DNA from 4 places in the Fictibacillus sp. 23RED33 genome. Region 4 is predicted to be linked to each of the others. Evidence: riboswitches for the same ligand, from Rfam matches in the RefSeq annotation. Region 4 holds a riboswitch; each other region holds the start of a gene.

Region 1 (5,058 bases), on a different contig from region 4:
ACTCTACAATGATATCTACCTTTTTAGAAGATTTAAAATCATAGTTATGGACTAGCTCTCTTGAAGCAAACGTGAACTGTTTCAGCTTCTCATCGATTGCACCAAACACCGTCAAACGCTCAGGGCCAAGATCATACACATGGTGAATCAGAGCCGCGGTCAAATAGCCGACTGGACCATCTCCAAAAACGGCTACCGTCGTGTTTGGAGAGGATTCTAACTTCTGCTTAACGCGACTAAGTGCATGATAAGACACGGTACATAACTCTGAAAGAACGGCTATTTCATTAGGAAGTGAGTCTGGAATAGGGATGGCGCATTCTGCAGGTAGAACTAACCGATTTTGAGCAATTCCGTCATAGCCGCTTCCTAAGAATACATTCTTCTCTCCATAATTGGCGATAAACTCTTGTTGCGAGTACGAACTACACTCTTCAGGATCTCCTTTTTTAAGCAGATGCCCTGGAATATTAGGAACGATCACAACACGATCTCCCACACTTACAGAGTTCGATTTACTTTCAACTACTCTTCCGATTCCCTCATGCAATAGGGCCATTGGAAGTTTCTTAGTAAGCACTTCAGGCTTTCGGTGCCCCATAAAATAACGTAAGTCTGCATGACAGATGCTTGCAATCAGCGGTTCAACAACCACTTCACCTTCATTAATCGTTCGATTAACGGTAACCTCTTCCATCTGATAAGGACCTAATAAACGATACGTCCTTGAATGGATTGACTGTTCCTGCACAAATCATTCCTCCTCGTATGAAGACCGGTAGTTATTCATTGTTCGTTTTCGCTCAGTTAAAGTTCATTTATGCTCGTTAATGTAAATAATAGTCATACGTTGTTTGTCTGTCAAGAATTTTAAGCAAAATTGAGCTAAAAGTAGATATAAAAAATACCTTGAAAGGAGTTTCACCCTTCAAGGTCTCTAAAAGAATTATCGGTTACTATTTTTTATCATTTCAAAGTACGAATCTATGAAGCTTTCTTTCAGTTTAAATGGAATGGAGCACCCTTTACGTTTATTGTAAAAAAACCTCAATTACCCCTATACAGTCATTTGCTTTAACCGTTTCATTACATGAGGACGTTTGTAGCCAAATTCGTCATGAATCTCTTTGTACAGTTTAAATAAAGTCTCATATTTTTCAACATGGTTCGGCTTTGGATAGTAAGTCTTTAGAAAAGGTTGATTCATAGATTGTACGACTTCCTCTAACTCCAATCCTCCTGCAGCAGCACCTAACATGGCCGCGCCGATTCCGGAAGCATGATCTGTGGAAGACACATGAATCTCTCGGTTAAGGACATCGGCATAAATCTGCATGAGCAGTTCGTTCTTTTGTGGCAGCCCGCCGCAAGCATATACACGGTCAATCGCAATTCCCCATGACTCGAAGTTATCAATAATTATCTTTGACCCGAACGCTGTAGCTTCAAGGTATGCCCGATAAATATCCTCTGGCTTTGTTTGCAACGTGAGACCTATTAAAGTTCCAGTTAAGTTGGAATCGGACAATACGGATCGATTTCCATTATGCCAGTCTAATGCTATCAAGCCAGTTTCCCCTGGTTCCTTTTGAATCGCTAAGGATTCCAGATAAGTAAATAAAGATAGATTTTGTTTCTTGGCTTCCTCCACATAAGAAGATGGAGCTTGTTTCACATACCATCCAAAGAGATCACCAACAGCCGATTGACCCGCTTCATAGGCGTAAAAACCAGGTAGGATGCCATCTTTCACCACCCCTGAGATGCCAGGCACTTGAATAAATTCTTCATTTAGCGTCATATGACACGTAGATGTTCCCATTACCATCGTAAGTTGATTAGAACGTGATGCACCAACACCAAGGAGAGCAGAATGAGCATCAATGATTGAGACTCCAACAGGTAACCCTTTAGGTAATCCTAATGAGTTCGCCACCTCTTCTGTAAGGACACCCGCTCGTTGGCCAACTTTGCCTACTTTTCCTTGTAACTTTGTATGTACCATCTGCCCTAGAGTAGGATTCAATTCTTCAAAGAACTTTTTGGGAAAGCCTTCTTCCTCACTCCAAAAGGCTTTAAATCCAAGAGAACAATTGCTTCTTACCACTTCTCCAGTCAGTTTTGCAACGACCCAATCTCCCGCTTCTAACATGTAGTCGGTAGCTTCATATACTTCAGGTGCATGATTAATCGTCTCAAGACATTTTGGAATAAACCATTCTGTTGATACTGTGAAACCATACCTTTTCAGCCATTCACTTTTTTCAGATAAGGCTTTATCCAACAACGCTTTCGCTTCTTCTTTTGGCCCATGATGCTTCCAAAGTTTTACCCAAGCATGAGGATTATTTTCATATTCTTTTAGCGAACATAAAGGATCTAGGTTTTCTTTCACACAGAGAAATGTTGAGGAAGTAAAATCAATTCCAACCCCAATCAATTCATGAGGACGGATGTTAGCTTCTTTCATAGCAGTAGGAATACCATGGTATAACACATCGAGATAATCTTGAGGATGTTGCAGAGCAAAATCGTGAGGAATCTGAACACTTTGGTCTGTTGGAAGAACATCGACCATTACCCCGTGTTTGTAGGGAACGGTACTTATGGCTTTTATGGATCCAGTGTTAACCTCAACCACAAGTACTCGTCCAGACTCCGTGCCAAAATCAATACCAATAGAATAACCGGACATCTTTACTCACCTCTTATGTAAGCGCTTTTCCATAATCATATAGAATATGTATGGAATTCTCAACATAAATGAACATAAATGAGTTCGGTAGTGTGCAAATATAAACAATTAAAATTTACTAACAAGATTTAAGATATTCATGTAATGGTTCTATAGTCACGAAAAGTTAATGCTATATTGTATTTTTTTCCATATATGATAGGATAAAAGTATGATAACCATATAAAGGCAAACTTATTGAAAAGTAAGGACGCAAAGCCACGGGTCTAAGGTGCTTCACACTACGACAGCCGGGCAGCTAAAGGTATATTCGCATTTAACCTACGGCTAGATTGTAGGTTTTTTATTTTTTATAGGCATACATTTTGAAAGGTGAAATAGACTCGATGAAAAAAATTCTCTTCCATTCTACATTGGTCACTATTGTCCTCATTTGCGGGTTATCTCTAGCCTACTTTCTATTTACAACGATTCCACAAAATCAAGCAAAGCCTGCTGTAACTGAAGTGAAAACCACAACGATAACAAAAGAAGTCGCTGCAAAAGAAAAGCCAAGTTTAAAGTCTATAATAAAAGCAACTCAAGACAAGGTTGTGCAAATTGAGACGTCCAACGGCCAAGGCTCAGGGTTTCTCTATAACAACAAAGGAGATATTGTTACGAATGCCCATGTAGTAGGATATGAAGTTAGCGTAACCATCCGCATGAGCGATCAGCAAACGTATACGGGTAAGGTGATTGGACGCAGTGATCATACAGATATCGCTCTGATTCGTGTTCAAGAGTTAGCAAATACTACTCCATTAAAGATAAAAAAAGAGAAAGCAGAAACTGGTGACGATGTAGTAGCATTAGGCAGTCCACTCGGTTTGCAAAACACAGTAACTGTAGGAATCATCAGTGGATTAGATCGCTCCTTCCAGCTAGATCGCTACTACTATGAGAATATGTATCAAATTACTGCACCTATTTCACCGGGTAATAGTGGAGGACCGATTGTAAGTGGCATAGACGGATCGGTGCTTGGTATTAACTCTGTCAAATACATTAAAGAAAACAATATTGGATTTAGCATTCCTTTGTATGCCGTATTGCCGACGTTAGCAGAATGGTCAAAGAACCCGATGAATCTTCAGCCATATGAAGAAGATCATGATTTTGATTACGAAATACCAGAGTATGATGGAGACCTTTCTGAGGATGAAAACGATGAAGGTGCATATTATGAGGATGGATCAGATTCTGACACGAACACCGGTATGGATGAAGAATACAGCGAAGAGCCTTATGAAGAATACGAGGAAGATGAATATTATGAAGATTACGATGAAGAGTATGAGTCTTCCTACGAAGTAACACCTGATGATGCGGTATACACTGTTGAAGAATACTATAATTATGTGAATGCTGGAGAATATGAGCTAGCTTACGATCTGATTGGCGGTAACTGGAAAGCTTCTTCTCCTTCATTAGAAGTATTTACTGAAGGATATGCACAGACAATATATACTACTATTACGAATTCTTACGTGAGCGATAACGGTGATGGCACATATCAAGTTGATATTACGTTAGAGGCACAAGAATATGTAAATGACACTGAACAAACTTCCATTTATACCATGAGCTATGTGGTCGGAATGGAAGATGATAGACTTAAATTATTAGGTGGAGAAATGGTTAATTAAAACATTACAAACAAACAGCACTGCAACTGCAGCGCTGTTTGTTTTTATTTTATACGAACCGACACTGTATCCCCTACATGTTTCGAACTAAAATCCAACTCAACACGCAATCTTCCCTCATCATCAGCCCGTGTCTTCACAACTTTAGCACCTCGATCACCTTTAATCTTCACGTGATACTTTCCGTTCGGCTTAAACCAAGGTGCTGTCTGAACATCTGCTTTCCCTGACCCCTGAAGTTTGAATCCTTTCTTCGTCACGTCGGATAATCTAGCAAACTCCATTTTATCTCGATCGAATGTAACATCCCAGCCGTAGATAGAAAAGGATGATTCAGCCGACTTATATTGAAAAGGAATCGGCGCTTCTGGGGGATTATTAAAGATATCCATGAACCGAGGCAACGTTTGGTGCAGATCGCGCTGCCAATAGCCCCACGTATGAGAACCTGGTCCATAACTATCCCACACATGTGAAATATTCAGTTCATCTAACCGATTATGAAGACTCGTTGACATCACAAAGCAAGTCTCTTCAACCGGAGATTCCAAACCACCATCCAACGGTCCGCCCGCTTCACCTGTTCCCGTGTGTATGGCAAGATCTACACCTTCCAAGTTTTCTGCTAGGTCCCAAGGGTTATGGCTTCTCCAAATGATCTCATTCGTTTCTCTG
Region 2 (5,058 bases), on a different contig from region 4:
AGGTCAGACTGATTAGAAATTCAGGTAGAAAAAGCATGGTTGGAATGACGATTGTAAACCAGGTTTTGCTCCATAAAGCGATTCCAATAAAGATGGAGATAGCAAGGAGTGCGGCGATAATGTTTCCTGTTGCTCCAAGCTTTATGACGACCGGAGTCTTATAGGCATCGTTTGCAAACATAAGACCTAAAAAGAACAAAATCGGTAAGATTCCTAAGGTCAATGTGGTGATGATGGTCTTTGTTTTAGAAAGCTTAGTGCTCGCTAAGAACTTGAACATTCTTAAATAGAAAAGCACGAGTATGATACAAACCGCTGGATAACCAACCACTTGAAGCAATGTATACTGCACGCCTCCTCTTATCGAATCACCAAGCAAAACATAGGCGAAAACACCGAGAACGATGATCGGCAAGTAAGAGAGCCATTTGAAATCAAAAGACATTTCTTCTGAAAGCTGCTCCATATAAGCTTTTGGTGAATGGCCGATGATGTGAGATACTGATTTTCCGCGCTTTTCTGCTTCGATCAGGTGATCTTCCAACTCTTCTACGATCTCTTTCACCTCTTCCTCTTTTTTTCCACTCGAAAACAAGTAAAGGCTTAGGTTATCTAAAAAATCCTGACTTTCAGCTGTTAACGTATGTTTGGGCGCATTCATTTTCCGCTTCCTCTCTTTTGTAAAATTTGATCGACCGAATGACTAAGTTGATTCCATCTTTTAATAAATGCTTGAAGTTCTTCCTCGCCCTTTGAGGTAAGTGAATAATACTTCCGCCTTGGCCCCGCCGTTGATTTTTTTAGCGTCGTCGTAACAAGTTCTTCTTTTTGCATTCGTATTAATAGTGGATAGATCGTTCCCTCACTCGTCTGTTGAAATCCGTATGTCTCAAGCTTTTCAGCTAACTCATAGCCATAAACTTCTCCTTCGTTGATGATGGCTAAAAGGCAGCCGTCGAGAATTCCTTTTAACATTTGAGTGTTCGACATGTGCTACACCTCATTTCACTATCTTGTATTACAAGAGTTATAAATAAAAAAAGAATGTCTTGCATAACAAGATATACCATTAGTATATGCGGCACTAACTTGTAATGCAAGGCATTTGTGTTAATTTGTCCCAAAAATTATTTTTTCTTATTCATGAGCTCCACCACGTGAGGTTTGGGCTCCCAACAATTGAACTGATAGTCTGGTTTCGTCTCATACCCTAAACGCACGCAGTGATAGCGCATCCCTTGATTCGCTTTTTCAGGTTTAAAATTTATACAAGTCGCGCAGCAATGATACTTATTTTTGTTCATGGAAGCCACCCTCCTCTATCTGTCAGTAAAATAACTTTTTATGATCGCCATATACTCTCTAACGTGAGCTTGTGGGACAGAAGAAATTCTCAACGGTGAGCCTAGTCCCTCTGCCTCAATGCCAACACGCTTTGCGATCATCTTTGTTCGGAAAAGATGGAAGTCACTCGTTACGATAAGCAGTTGGTCGCTCGGTTGTATCATTTCCTTTGTATATAATAAGTTTTCGTATGTACTCGTAGCTTTTTCCTCAATCTGTATCCGGTTTGGTTCTATTCCATTTTCAACGAGATAATTTTTCATGATAGATCCTTCGCTCGTCATTTTACCAAATCCAAGACCACCGCTTACGATGAAGATAACATTTGGATGTTCCTTTGCGTACGCGAGAGCTTGATCTAGCCGACCTTTTAGGACAGCACCCGGACGATTATTCTTTGTCCCACCACCAAGCACGAGGATCGAATCTATCTTGGAGGAAACCTTCTCAGGATCAGTGTTGGCAGATGTAAGAATAAGAGTTTCTAGCGTTGCTGCAAATAGAATGGTTGTAATTAGGACGGTCAGCGTCGTTTTTTTGTACGTTTTAAATAGTTTCATAGCTGTGTTGTAACGGAAGAAAAGGATGAAGAAAAATGCACCTAACAAGAAGAAAACCGCAAGACCCATATCCATGTTGGTCGTTTGAAGCAGCATGGCCGTTGCGTATACAGCAAAGAGGACCCCAAGTGTTAGAAATAGTTTTTTCATAGTGTTGTCTCCGTTCATAGATTTTCTATATTCTAGGATATCAGAAAAAGGAAAAGAGCGGAGAATGAAGATTCCGCTCTTTTAATAAGTTATTATTTTTTATTTATATCAGACTCTTGAATTTCTTTTTGAATGGCTGAAGAAATGTCCGCTTTCTTTTGCTCGGAAGAACGTGTCGCATCCGTGCTCATGTTCTCGGTCTTTTTATTTACTGCTTCGTTCTTTCTTTTCGTTATTTCTGCGAGTTCTTGTTTATAATGCGTTTCTAGTTCTTTTTTCTTGTCTTGAATGATCTTTTCTTTGTTAGAATCCAAATCCTTCTTGGCATCCGCAACAATTCCTTTTATCGCTACATTCACATTCTTAAGCAAGTCATTCTTCTCTTTGTTTAACTCACTCTCGATCTCAGATTGGTATGTATATTCCATAATCTTATTATATAAGTCGTTTGCAAGATTTGGATTTGCTGCATACGCAGATGTAGTACCTACACCAAGTGCAATCGTAGTCGCTAAAACTATCTTCGGCCATTTCTTAGTTGTCTTTTTCTTCGTACTGAATTTTTCTTTGCGTGAAATTTCCATAATAAATACCCCTTCCTTTATCTAGAGAACAAATAAAGAAAGCGGTCGGTTGCGCTACTAGCTTCAGTTATTCCAAGCGCCCACATACAGAATAACCTTCACAGCTCCACACTTATCTAATTATATTCTGATATAAAATTACCACCAGCCACATTCTCTGTAAATGGGTATTTAGTAAGATATTACTATAAATTGTTTTTTTAGTATTTTATTGTAGAAAAGAAGGTGGTGCTGAAGGTGAGAAATGAAAGAAGACAATGTCCACCGAGTGTGGACATTGTCTTCTAGAATGTATTTGTCTGGGGTCTGACCCCCTTTGTGAAACTCGCCACAATGTATGCGATCAAGGAAAGTACGATTGGCAGCACTACTGTGTGCATGCCCCAAAGATTTGGATAGTTAAGATGTAGGAACATATAGGATCCTACCCCTACGATCAGAGAGGCAATCGCTCCGTTCGCGTTTCCTCTTTTCCAATATAGCCCCAATACGATTGGCCATATGAAGGCAGCTTCTAGTCCTCCGAAGGCAAACAGATTCAGCCAGATCAACAAGTCAGGCGGGTTAATCGCCATAGCGAATACGCTCAGTCCAACTACAGCTGTTATACCAAAGCTCAATTTTTTTACAAATTGCTCTTCAGCATCTGGTTTAATGTAATTAATATACACATCCTTAATAATTGCAGAACTTACAAGTAAGAGCACTGAGTCCACCGTCGACATGACCGCAGCTAAAGGCGCTGCCAACACGATACCGGCTAACCACCCTGGCAATACTTCGAGTGCTAGAAGCGGCATCACTTTATCCGGCACTTCAATTCCCGGTAGCACGACTCTTCCGAATACACCAGCTAGATGCATACCTAGCATGATGAACCCCACAACGAACGTTCCGATGATCATCGCCCGATGCATCGCTTTTGCATTTCTGTAGCTCATCGCTCTCACCGATATTTGCGGCAATCCTACGACTCCAACACCAACCAAAATCCAAAACGATGATACGTAGAGAGGAGTAAGCGATTGATCAGAACCATAAGGCGAAATAAGATTCGGGTTCTCCGCTCGCAACTCGCTCATGATGTTCTCGATACCTCCACCTGCAATAATCGTACCGACCAATATGATGACGGTTCCGATTACCATAACAACTCCTTGTATCGCATCTGTTATCACAACAGCTCGGAAACCGCCAGCGATTACATAAACGAGGACAGAGCCAGAGAAGATGAAAAGCGCTGTCGTATAGGAAACTCCGGTAAACGATTCGATCAACCGTCCCCCGCCTACCCATTGAGCGGCCATTGCAGAAAATAGGAAGACCACAATGCTTATTGCAGATAAAATAACGACCCACTTGCTTTCATATCGTGCTTTTAGAAAATCTATCAGTGTAACTGCGTTAATCTTTCGTGCAACGATAGCAAACTTTTTACCAAGCACAGCAAGGGTGAAGTATCCTGTCACAAGCTGCGCCATAGCAAGTAGCACCCAACCAAGTCCTAATTGATAGGCTGCACCAGGTCCACCGATAAAACTCGACGCACTTCCGTATGTCGCTACCATCGTCATCGCAAGAACAAATCCACCAAGTTCTCTGCCTGCTAAGAAGTAATCTTGTAAAAATGACGATCCGTTTCTAATGTGCCGAGATGTATAAATCCCTACAAAGAACACTGAGATCAAAAAGATTACTAAAGGAAGAATCACATCCCAATTCATTGGACATCTCCCTCCTCATTCTCGTTCGTTTCATCAAGTTCAAACGGAACCTCTTTAAAGAAGAACTTCACCATAATCCAAACTAAAATTGTAAAAACAACAAATCCTACGATACAGCTATAAAAAAACCATGATGGAAAGCCAAGTATGTATGTGTATTCTTTAATAGGACGTCCGCCTAGACCGTATGCAAACGCATACCACCAAATAAAGTTCAAAATGGCAAGCACTGTACCCATGATGGCTTCTCTATTCGATACACGATACCGCCAGTCTGTTCCCTTTTTCATATCCTTAACCCCCTGGAGTTTCAGTACAAAATATAAGTCCACTCATTACTATGGCAAATTCATTTCTCGTTGTCGAGCCCTTCGACGATTATAAAATTTTCTATTTCTTCTCATGATATCCCTGTTTCAGTATGTGTAAAAGTAAAAACGAGCACCATTATCGGTACTCGTTTAAGTCATTTATTGAAGAGGTGGCTGTGTTTGAGTAGACGGAGCGTATGCACCAAGCATACTCGTCATATCTTGTTGGTTCAGTTGAGGAATTTGGTAGTAATGATTTTTATTCTGCCAGATAGACAATTCGTATGCCATCTCGATCCAGTTCGGAATTCCATCTGCTAATACGCGTCTAAGCACTGGGTTTGTAACTTCAAGTGTAGCCATACCTCTTAGAGAAGCATTCGAT
Region 3 (5,058 bases), on a different contig from region 4:
ATATTTGGAATAAAAGTATATTTCGTCATAAAAAGGGGGAAACCTCCAAATTTCATGTTTTACTCGCTAAAATTTCTACCTCTTTCAGGTTAAACGAACAATTCATTTACTAATAGGAATCCATTCTACTAATCTCCCATATTTTTTAAATACTTCCAACTCATGATACAGTTATATAAAATCAACACTAGGAGGTTAAACTATGACTACCACAGAAACGAAACAAAAAAAATACAACAAAAATTCAAAAACACACCTCATCAACTTCAGAAACGACTATATACAAAATTTCTGAATCAACCTGTCGTTGTTCATTTAACATCCGGCACAAAAATAAAAGGAAAGTTCACAGAATATGATTAATACAGCATTGCTTTATTGGTTAAAAAGGAAGAAGTGTTGATCTTCAAGCATGGCATAGCCGTTATTCGTCCTGATCGAACAGAGGTAGAAGAATAACAAATAAAAAGACCGTGGGTGCAATTCAATTACACTAACGATCTTTTTATTTTTGTACTAGCGTTATGACTGAAATCAAGATTAATATTCAATAAAATAGGCATAATATTTGAAAAATAATATTCAAAAATGAGAAAGAAGATATGAATACTCTATACAAATCTAGTTAACATAAAAATCCTTTGCGGAACCAAAACAAAAAACAAAACCCTGAATCCAGCCATTTTCGGCGAAATTCAGGGTTTTTGCGTTCGGGAAATACGTTCAAAAAAGCTACATAATTAAAAATTACGATCTTCCGTTTTCTCTCGATTTCATTGATTTGCTTCGTTGAAAGATTACCCCTAAAAATAGGGAAACCACTCTGCGTAAAACGTGAGATAGCCCCATAAAAACGCACCAGCTAATAAACCACAACTGACTAAGAAATTAAATACTTGTCTCGGCAACCAACGAAATAACATCCTGATCAGTACAGCAATCACAACTAATATAACAAATAAAAAAACGAAAGGAATCACAGAAATAGAAAGTTCAGCATCTCCAAGTAAATTACTTCCCATTATAATCACCCCTAATAGATATCGGGGTTCAAAAACATAAATGAAGTATACTCTCTAACTAATTTCTAATCTTAAAAAATATCTCTAACGACTCACGAATAGAGAATAGAATACTTTAAACAATAACCATAATCGTCTATACAACTTGTCCCTACCGGCATAGCATATAGGAACCGGATCCGTTCAATAGGGTCGGATTATTTTTCTAGGGGGGGAATAATCATAGGCTATAGAAACTGTTGTTGTCGTAGAAGACACGAAAGAAAATGCGAACCTTCTCGTACCGTTTACTACAAGTGTAAACGATACGAAAAGAAAAGATGCAGCTGTCATCGTAACCATCACTAAGTTCGATCCGTTTTACAAGAGAGGAGTCTATAAAAAGGCTTCTCTTTTTATTTGTCAGGATTTAAAAAGACCGCGTTCTGTTTGGAGAACTCGGTCGGTATACATTATTATTTAGAGTGGCAACATCGTTTTTTACAAACGATAGGTGGTAGTGAATGTAGAGGTCTGATCAAAGGAGTCTTTTTCAGACATGGACACTTTCTTTTTTTCATGTTTTCTCCCCCTTAACCGGCAGCTGAAAAAAACCAATACAGCGCTGGTGATATCAGGGATGCACTCTATCGGTCATACCTTTACTATATGTGTACAACCTACTGTGTGTATGATTCCACTCGTTTCTATGCAATTAAGATGCGCTGTAACTAAACATCGCACAATCTTATAACATAGCTTCAAAATCAGATATTGTTTCATCTATTTCTGATTTTGTAACGTTTACTATTTTTTGCAAGTCCTCTGTTATATGATTAACGGTTAAAAGTTCTGCTGTAATGTTTTTGATGTTTAAGTCAACTTCTTGAATTGCTTCCTTAGAGTTATCTGATAATTTCCTTACTTCTTGAGCTACAACATTAAATCCCTTTCCGTATTCTCCAGCCCGAGCTGCTTCTATTGCTGCATTTAAAGCTAATAAATTTGTTTGTGAAGATATATCTTTAATGAGTTTTGATGTTTGACTAATTAAATCAATTTGTTTTTTTAATGACTCTAATGCTTTTATTTTTTCATTAGAATTCATGATTACTATATCTACTAAATCATTAGGCATCTGTTTTAATTTAGAGATAATGTTTGTTGTGCTATTCTCTCGATTTGTAATATCTGTTGCGATTTTCAGGACTGCACTTACTGCTCCTTCGTTATCTAAAATGGGAATATATGTTACTTCGAGCCAAAGTATATTTCCATTTTTATCAATGCGTTCAATCTTCTCTTGAAATTTTTCACCTAACCTAAGGTTTTCCCATAATTTTATGTATTCTTTGCTTTCTCTGTATTCTTTTGTACAAAAGCTTTTATGATCCAATCCTATCATTTCATTACGTCTGTAACCCATCGTTTGAGCGAAATTGTCATTCACCCAAATAACTTCTCTGTCTAAATTAAATTCAATCATTGCTAAGTTGATTTCGAGAGCAGATACAAGCGCATTTAAATCTAAAATTTGGGTACTAGTCTTAATCATTAAGTGTTCCTCCCTATAGTCGGTTGCGCTACTCACTCCTATTTTTCCAAGCGCCCAAATACAGAAAAATGATCACAGTACCTTTTATTTAAAACATCGTCATTTTTAGATAAATATTTAACTTTAGTTCTTCACTATTCCCATTTACATATTGTTCTTGCTGGAAAACTCAATGTCTATCTGTAGGAATCTTTTTTCTTAAGAAACCTAAACGTAACTTTTTATTTATGTAGCACATAAGATATAAAGACCCAATCCTTATCGGGGGAACCTTCCTATCCATACCCTCCTACCTGGCTTCGGGAGGGTTAGAAAAATAGGACAAGACCGTTGTAAAAATATCAACTTTATACACATGGTGAATTTTAACTTTTCTCCATTACAATACAAATTACCATCTAAAAAAACAATGATCCTCAAGAAATGAGAGAATATATAATTCATGTATGAAAATCAAGAGAATAAATAAATATCCTCATATAAAGACATTAAATAGCCCTTGAATACACGTCGCAAAATTTTACGCATTTCAAATCAACACGAACTAAAAATCTCTTAAAACCAAAATATGAGCTTCTCAGAGCATGTACTAAAAACTACTTTGTTGCTGCTCTTAAAAAGAGTGCCAGAAGACCTCACAGACCCGTGTACGTTGGGTGTGTGAGGTCTTCTGGTGTTTACGATATTTTATTGAGCAGCATCAAGCCTTTATCCATAAGGAAAAACACCGAAATCGATGCGTAAATCATATATAAATTGATTATCCTTTATGTTATCTATCCATTTACGTATGTAATTACTACTTTCCTCTGCCTATAAACATACATAAACTCACTTCATTAAATATTTTTCCATGTTCTTAACCTAACCAAATAAACAAACTTAAATGGATTTTTCTTCATTGTTTTATAGCTATAATCTATAAGATTAAACCTTACCAAAAAGTAACCACTTCTAACTAAAAAACAGCCCGACCACCAGGTGTTCAAATGACCCCACATAGGATGATGTTGCCTGTGTGGGGTCATTTGATTTTCGAAGCGATAGCAAGAAAAAACCTGGTGTTCGGGCCCGTCATAGAAGGAAAACTTAGACTTGCAGCTCTGTAAAAGAAAAGCATAAGTTATTAAACAGATATTAAAGACTTTTTAAACCCTCAATTAGCGATGTCTTCTCCAATATTCCACACCATAATCTAAAGCAATACAAATAAAGATACAACCGATTAAAACAATAGCCTCAATCAAAAGAATCCTCCCCTTATAAAGTACGCTTAACTTATACAGCCCGTACTGCTGAACTACAAACAAATACGGATCTACACGAGTGACTACAAACGTAACATCCGCACGCTCAAACACAGAGAGTGATACAAACTGAGGTTGTAGATGTAAAAAGGTACGAATAAAAACAGAAGCCCCATAAAGGGGCAGGGACTACGTCCCCTTAATATAAAGAGACATACCTGTCACATACATTTTTTTACAATTTTAAAGCCTTTTGAGTAACTTACTTACATAAGATCTTTCAATGTTTAATAGTTTCGCTAACTCTTCGTGTGTTGTATCTGGATATTTATTTATAGCTTTCTGCAACAACCATAGCTTGTCCTCTGTCTTTTCCTTCTGGGCATCAAGATACGCTTTACGAGGCTTCATTCCCTCTCTTCGTCGTTGTTCTCTTTTAGCTTCAGTATTACGTTTTCTCTTCTCGTTACGTCCAATAATTGTCTGCAGCTGTACCTGTTCGTCTTCCGTGATATCGAGCCATCCGATGATTTTAGCGTTCTTTAGGTTGTAGCCGGCTCCTGGATAGCCTTTTTCTTTGGCTACAGTGTTCGCCTCTTCGCTATTTTTGGCTTTCCATGCCTTCTCCGCACTCTTGGTGGCACGAATCACTTCTTTTTCAGCCAATGGTTCCAAAAACTGTGAGTTATAGATTAGTGTTTGCCTTAAAGCTTCCTCCGGATCTGCCACATAACAGCACTGCCAGTATCGATAGAGAAAGAGAATGGTCTCTCGGTATCCTTTTACATCAAAGTTTCGCAGTTCCACAAGCTTCACGAGATCAAGCAGACGCGCATGGTGTAATGAGTATGTATTAAAAAGCCTTTCAACAGTCTTACGACGTCCTCGTGTCTTTTTCTTTGGTTGAAGATCTGGTAAGTATTCGTTTTGAATATCACGAAGTACGTATCGATAATCATGCCGGTATTGAACTTGGACAGCTTCTCCGTTTTTGGAATTAATGCTGCCATCAAGACGGAATACACGTGCAGCATCCGTCGCTCGTGTGTCTCCGCCCATTGCTTTCAACTGTTGTACAAAATGATTTTGAACAGCTTGCCACAACGGAAGGGCTTGGTAAGGTACAGGATCAATCAGCCAGACTAAAACTACACCTCTACCTGAGAAGATAATAAGGCTAGGTTCTGGAATACTTTGATTAAAAAACTCTAATTCTAGTTTTCCGATGATCCATTTCGGATCATAGTTTAAGAGA
Region 4 (5,058 bases):
AATATGGCTTGATGAAACTTTTAATTCGTTAGCGATTTCGGAAGCCATCAGAGGACTTTGAATAAATAAAGTCTGAAGAACAGCAAACTCATTGCTTGGGATATAATCTGAGTACACTTCGTTCAAACCTTTTCTTAACGTACGAAAAAGTCTACGTAAACTCATTTCCAATTCGCGCTCTAAATCATTTCTTAATGGGGTTTGTTCTCTATTTTCCATTTTAACACCCTTGCTTTTTGTTTCTTCTTCTACTAGTATATGATAATTTATATTTAATAAGAAAGAAAGCAAAAGGTTTGGGGAGACACGGATTATGAAAAATTCAACATTATTTTTTGTGCTTTTAGGCTTTGGATTTTTGATCGGAGCAGCTTACTGGGTTTGGGCGATCACAACACAATCACAACCAGGTGGAATGTAAAAAAATGAGCCGTAATGGCTCTTTTTTTGTATAAACAAACACTTCTAATTTAAATAAATGGGAGGTGTTGGTATGAAAGTAAAGTATCAGATTACAACTAAACATATTAATAAAGAATGGAAGCAGCGTCCAGGAGGTAACCGTATACCACGCTATGCGGTTGCGCACGATACTGGTAACCCTAACTCTACGGCTCAACAGAACTACGAATATTTCAACAGCAGACAACTAGAGGCTTCTGCACACGTATTCATAGATGATAAACAGATATTGATGATCATTCCATTGCAAGAAAAAGCTTGGCACGTTCGCTCTAACGTATCGGATGCTAATGAATGGGCGATTGGAGTAGAGTTATGCTATGGACCTTCCATAGATTTTAACAAAGCTTACAGCCGTTATGTATGGTTTTTTGCGTATTTATGTGAGATGTACCAATGGGACCCTGCGCGGGACATAAAAGGGCACTTTCAGCTAGACCCAAAAAGAAGGACAGATCCTTTAAACTGTTTTCATCAATATGATAAAACATTTCCATTTTTCATTGAGGATGTTAAGTATGAGCTAAAAAAGTTTGTTGTTAACCAGAACGAGTTTAAAGAACTTGTCACTGCAGAAGAAAAGCTCTATAAGGTGCAGATTGGGGCATTCACATCTAGAGAGAATGCCGAAAACCTTTCTCGAAAAGCTAAATCTGCAGGATTTGCTGTTCATATTGATTACTCCTAGAAACAATCAATGCGAAAACAGCCTCGAGAGTAGTTGATTTTCATTCCAGGTAATAGTAAATAAAACAAAAATACTTGCCTCTTAAGTAAGGCAGGTATTTTTTTCTAGTATAAAAAGAACGTTTGTTCGCATATAATATAAAAAAGGAGGTTGCTTCATGACTAACTTATTAATGAGATGCATTCAAGAACGGGTTGGAATAGAAATGATCTACCTCTCGCAAAAAGGTGATATCTCGCACCGTTTTGTAATTCCATACTCTTTCGACGGTCATATAATAAAGGGATACTGCTCGGCAAAAAAGCAGATTCGAAGTTTTCACATAAGAAACATATTATCCGTACATTCACGTTTTTTGTCTTCTTGAGATTGGGGGGATTGTCGTGCAATATGGAAGCGAAGAAGAGCGTTCGCTTATTGAAAAATTTGTGATGTATCCGATTTTACTTACAGTGTTTAATCGCGATCTGCAGATTATTTGCGGCTCTCCATTTAAATTGAGACAGCCATACGTTGCATTAGTAGAACAAATTATGAATCAAATCAGCAAAGATCTATTTGATGTACGAATTGAATTGAGAAAAAGAAGAATTAAAGTTATGGATGCACGCCGTGAGGAAGATATTACAGAATATGAAATCTTTATTAGGGGTTATCGTGAAATTATGAGGTTTCCAAACATTCATCTAAAAAACAAAGCAGAAACACTTATGCTTTCTTATCTACAAGTGACCGTAGAATAATGGATAAAGCATGCCAGTTTCATTTTCGATAACATCTGTATACAATGAACGTATTGCAGAAACATAAGATGATGATAATAGGATTAGAATTTGAATTGAGGAACCTTATGGAACACTTTATCCAGCTAGCTAGACAATTGAACAGAGAAATAATGATTGAAAGCCGCAGCCCATTTGATCCGGTATGTCCGGTGAATACACCACACCCTTGGCAGATGCTGGGCTGTGGGAACTATGCAGCGGTGTTTTCACATCCTGAACATCCAGCATATGTAGTTAAGATTTACGGCAGGGATGAGCATGGATTATTAGAGGAAAAAAAGGTTTATGATCGACTAGGAACACACCCTGGATTTTCTGTTTGTTATTATTCCGAACAACGTTTTTTAATCTTAAAACGTATTGAAGGAATGACTCTGTACGACTGTGTGCATAAAGGTGTAAAAATTCCTGAAAATGTGATTTATGACATCGATGAAGCAGTGAGGCATGCAAAAGACAAAGGATTGTTTCCTAACGATGTACATGGAAAAAATGTCATGATATCCAATAATAGAGGAATTATTGTAGACGTATCTGATTTTAGCCGATACGAAACTTGCAGGAAATGGAAAGATTTAAGGAAAGCTTATTTTACTTTTTACAAGAAAACGCTGTATTACTTTCCAATAAAGATTCCTTATATTGTTTTGAATGGAGTAAGGATTGGGTATAGGTACTATAGAAAGTTAAAAATATCCAAAAAACAAAGCCTAAAATAATAGGATTAAAGAACTATTAAAATCATTGGCACAAATTACCTTAGTAGGATATAATAACTATAAATCAATAAAAACCTTTGTTATTAAGGGCAAACCAGTTGAAAAGCTGGGACGCAAAGCTATGGGCCTAAAGTATGGTGAACATGCAATGGCAGCCGGTTGCCAAAGGGAAACGGACTCGTGTTTAGACACAAGCGTTTCTATGAAGCTTTATTCTCGTATTTTGTAGTTTCTCTGCAGGAATAATGTGTTCATAGAGGTTAAAAGTATCTAAAACATAAATTGAAGCCATTCCCTTTATTAGGTGATGGCTTTTTGTATGTAATTTTTGAGGGATTTGAGGGGTTGTAGAATGGAAAACTTCCAACTAGACTTACGCGCACTCAAAAAAAACTTGTTACCAGAATTTATGAAGTCTATTCCAGCCATGATACATACACACAAAGAACATCTAAGAAAAAATGAAGACTTTCATACGTTTCTAAACGGTTTTGTTGAGCAATACGAGAAGATACTAGAGAAATTTTTACGCGGGATTGTACATGCAGTGTTTTTAGAAGAAGAACGATTCAAATCCTTTTTAAAACAAGGAGAGCAGAAAGCGTTTCGATCAGGTATTCATTTTTTAAGGCATCAACGAATTCCTCATCAAGCACTTGCGTGTTTTACAACGAGTATTAGTGAATCCGTTTTATTTGAAGTGAAAAAAGCAACGTCCAACGAGCCGTTAGTTATACAACTATTTATGTTAGATCGCTGGAACCGGATTTCTCACCATGCTGTTACAGGATTTCTAAGCGGTTTCTCTTCTCAACAGTTTAAAGATCTTAAGGAGATTAGCATTCGTGATCCATTAACAAATCTGTATAATCGTCGCTACTTTTATGATTGTTTAGAAAAGGAGCTAGAAAAGGCAAATAGACTTAAGCTTCCTCTTACACTTGTCATGTTTGATATCAATAACTTTAAATTAATCAATGACGAGCTAGGGCATCACGCGGGTGACGAGATACTTCAGCAGATCGCAGAACTTTCAAAGCGACTAAAATTGTTCTCTGGATTTAGATTCGGTGGAGATGAATTTGTTTTTCTCTTACCAGGAATTACTGAAGATGAAGCATACATCTTAACTGAAAAACTAGAAAGTCAGCTTATCGTTTGGAATGAATCCATCTCATTGGCATATGGTGCAATAGAATTACTTGCAGATGCATGTGAAAACATAGACTATTACCTGCAGCTTGCTGATGAGCGTATGTACACGAACAAAAGAGCTAGAAGTGAGAATAAATCACTGATTTGATCATGTAAAATAATGGGCCTTTCTGCTATGTTTTTCGCAGATCGTATAACGTAAAGGAAGTTGAATGCATGAAAGATTCATTTACGATTACGGAACACCGTTCTGAAACCATATCATCTTTGTTACGGTGGTTCTTTTTAATTCTTTGCATACCTGTTTTTTATTATCAACCTATATCAAGCGTTTTGAATTATGAAACGGAAACTTTTCCGATCCTTTTTATAATCGGCATTATATATATGACATCCACACAAATTGTATTACACCGATTGCCAGAGACGTCACTGTACTACCGTGTTTTTACAAGAGGTGGAATTGTTTTTGATTGTCTTGCTTATGCATGGTTGATGCAGCTTACTGGTGGAGCTGATAGTGCGTTTGTTGCTGTTGGTTACCTAATCGTTATCCATGCTGCTCTGTATTGGAGGTTAAAGGGCGCTTTTATAGTAGGAACAGTGAGTTTTACCATTCTCTGTTACTTTTTTATAAGAGATAGTGGGTATATGAACACGCTCTCTTCCTTTGAATTTTTAATGAAGAGCATCTTCTTATGGTTGATCGCTTTTTACGGCGGTGTGATTGCCTCAAAAGAAAGACAATATTATTTCGAGAAGAATATGTATCAGCTTCAATCTGAACAAGACTATTTAACAGGTTTGCTGAATCATCGGAAATTTCAAGAGGACGTATTGGAAAAAACAAAACAGAATAAACCTTTTACACTTGTATTATGTGATATTGATCGGTTTAAAATGTTTAACGATCAGCACGGCCATTTAATTGGTGATGAGGTGCTCAAGCTTGTAGGTGCAACGTTTAAACGTTTCATTTCTTTAAAAGAAGGAGAAGCTTATCGTTACGGTGGAGAAGAGTTCGCCTGGATTCTCCATACTACATGCAGAACAGAAGTGAAAAATACGATTGAAACGATCAATAAGCATTTAGAAACCTTTCCGTATATATCAGGTGATAATGAGTTACCTGTTACACTTAGTTATGGCATTGCGAGTTATGTAGAAGGTGAGAAGCCTTCGCAAATGATTCATAGAGCTGATGTGCTGCTATACGAGGCAAAGGCGGCAGGAAGAAATACGTTAAAAT

Evidence for each region. A riboswitch is a leader RNA that binds a small molecule or an ion and turns the genes downstream of it on or off. The one in region 4 is predicted to bind cyclic di-GMP.
Region 1: linked by a shared signal. The riboswitch ahead of IHV09_RS08800 (S1C family serine protease) and the one ahead of IHV09_RS04265 (GGDEF domain-containing protein) in region 4 are both predicted to bind cyclic di-GMP.
Region 2: linked by a shared signal. The riboswitch ahead of IHV09_RS18170 (hypothetical protein) and the one ahead of IHV09_RS04265 (GGDEF domain-containing protein) in region 4 are both predicted to bind cyclic di-GMP.
Region 3: linked by a shared signal. The riboswitch ahead of IHV09_RS22735 (methyl-accepting chemotaxis protein) and the one ahead of IHV09_RS04265 (GGDEF domain-containing protein) in region 4 are both predicted to bind cyclic di-GMP.

What each region holds. Positions count from the first base shown of each region.
Region 1 is NZ_JACZDX010000002.1:66,065-71,122, reverse strand. Features, by position in the region: gene IHV09_RS08810 (alcohol dehydrogenase catalytic domain-containing protein) at 1-751, opposite strand, end outside; gene IHV09_RS08805 (ribulokinase) at 1,058-2,695, opposite strand; cyclic di-GMP riboswitch class I at 2,913-2,998, shown strand; gene IHV09_RS08800 (S1C family serine protease) at 3,082-4,383, shown strand; gene IHV09_RS08795 (alpha/beta hydrolase) at 4,428-5,058, opposite strand, start outside.
Region 2 is NZ_JACZDX010000007.1:111-5,168, forward strand. Features, by position in the region: gene IHV09_RS18150 (HAAS domain-containing protein) at 1-661, opposite strand, end outside; gene IHV09_RS18155 (PadR family transcriptional regulator) at 658-990, opposite strand; gene IHV09_RS18160 (hypothetical protein) at 1,128-1,304, opposite strand; gene IHV09_RS18165 (YdcF family protein) at 1,320-2,054, opposite strand; gene IHV09_RS18170 (hypothetical protein) at 2,147-2,638, opposite strand; cyclic di-GMP riboswitch class II at 2,673-2,755, opposite strand; gene panF (sodium/pantothenate symporter) at 2,923-4,362, opposite strand; gene IHV09_RS18180 (YhdT family protein) at 4,359-4,652, opposite strand; gene IHV09_RS18185 (spore coat protein) at 4,833-5,058, opposite strand, start outside.
Region 3 is NZ_JACZDX010000017.1:4,919-9,976, reverse strand. Features, by position in the region: gene IHV09_RS22060 (hypothetical protein) at 804-1,022, opposite strand; gene IHV09_RS22735 (methyl-accepting chemotaxis protein) at 1,750-2,556, opposite strand; cyclic di-GMP riboswitch class II at 2,565-2,648, opposite strand; gene IHV09_RS22050 (replication protein) at 4,047-5,058, opposite strand, start outside.
Region 4 is NZ_JACZDX010000001.1:795,860-800,917, forward strand. Features, by position in the region: gene IHV09_RS04245 (MarR family winged helix-turn-helix transcriptional regulator) at 1-219, opposite strand, end outside; gene IHV09_RS04250 (N-acetylmuramoyl-L-alanine amidase) at 494-1,150, shown strand; gene IHV09_RS04255 (hypothetical protein) at 1,534-1,893, shown strand; gene IHV09_RS04260 (serine/threonine protein kinase) at 2,001-2,654, shown strand; cyclic di-GMP riboswitch class I at 2,733-2,821, shown strand; gene IHV09_RS04265 (GGDEF domain-containing protein) at 3,007-3,957, shown strand; gene IHV09_RS04270 (GGDEF domain-containing protein) at 4,026-5,058, shown strand, end outside.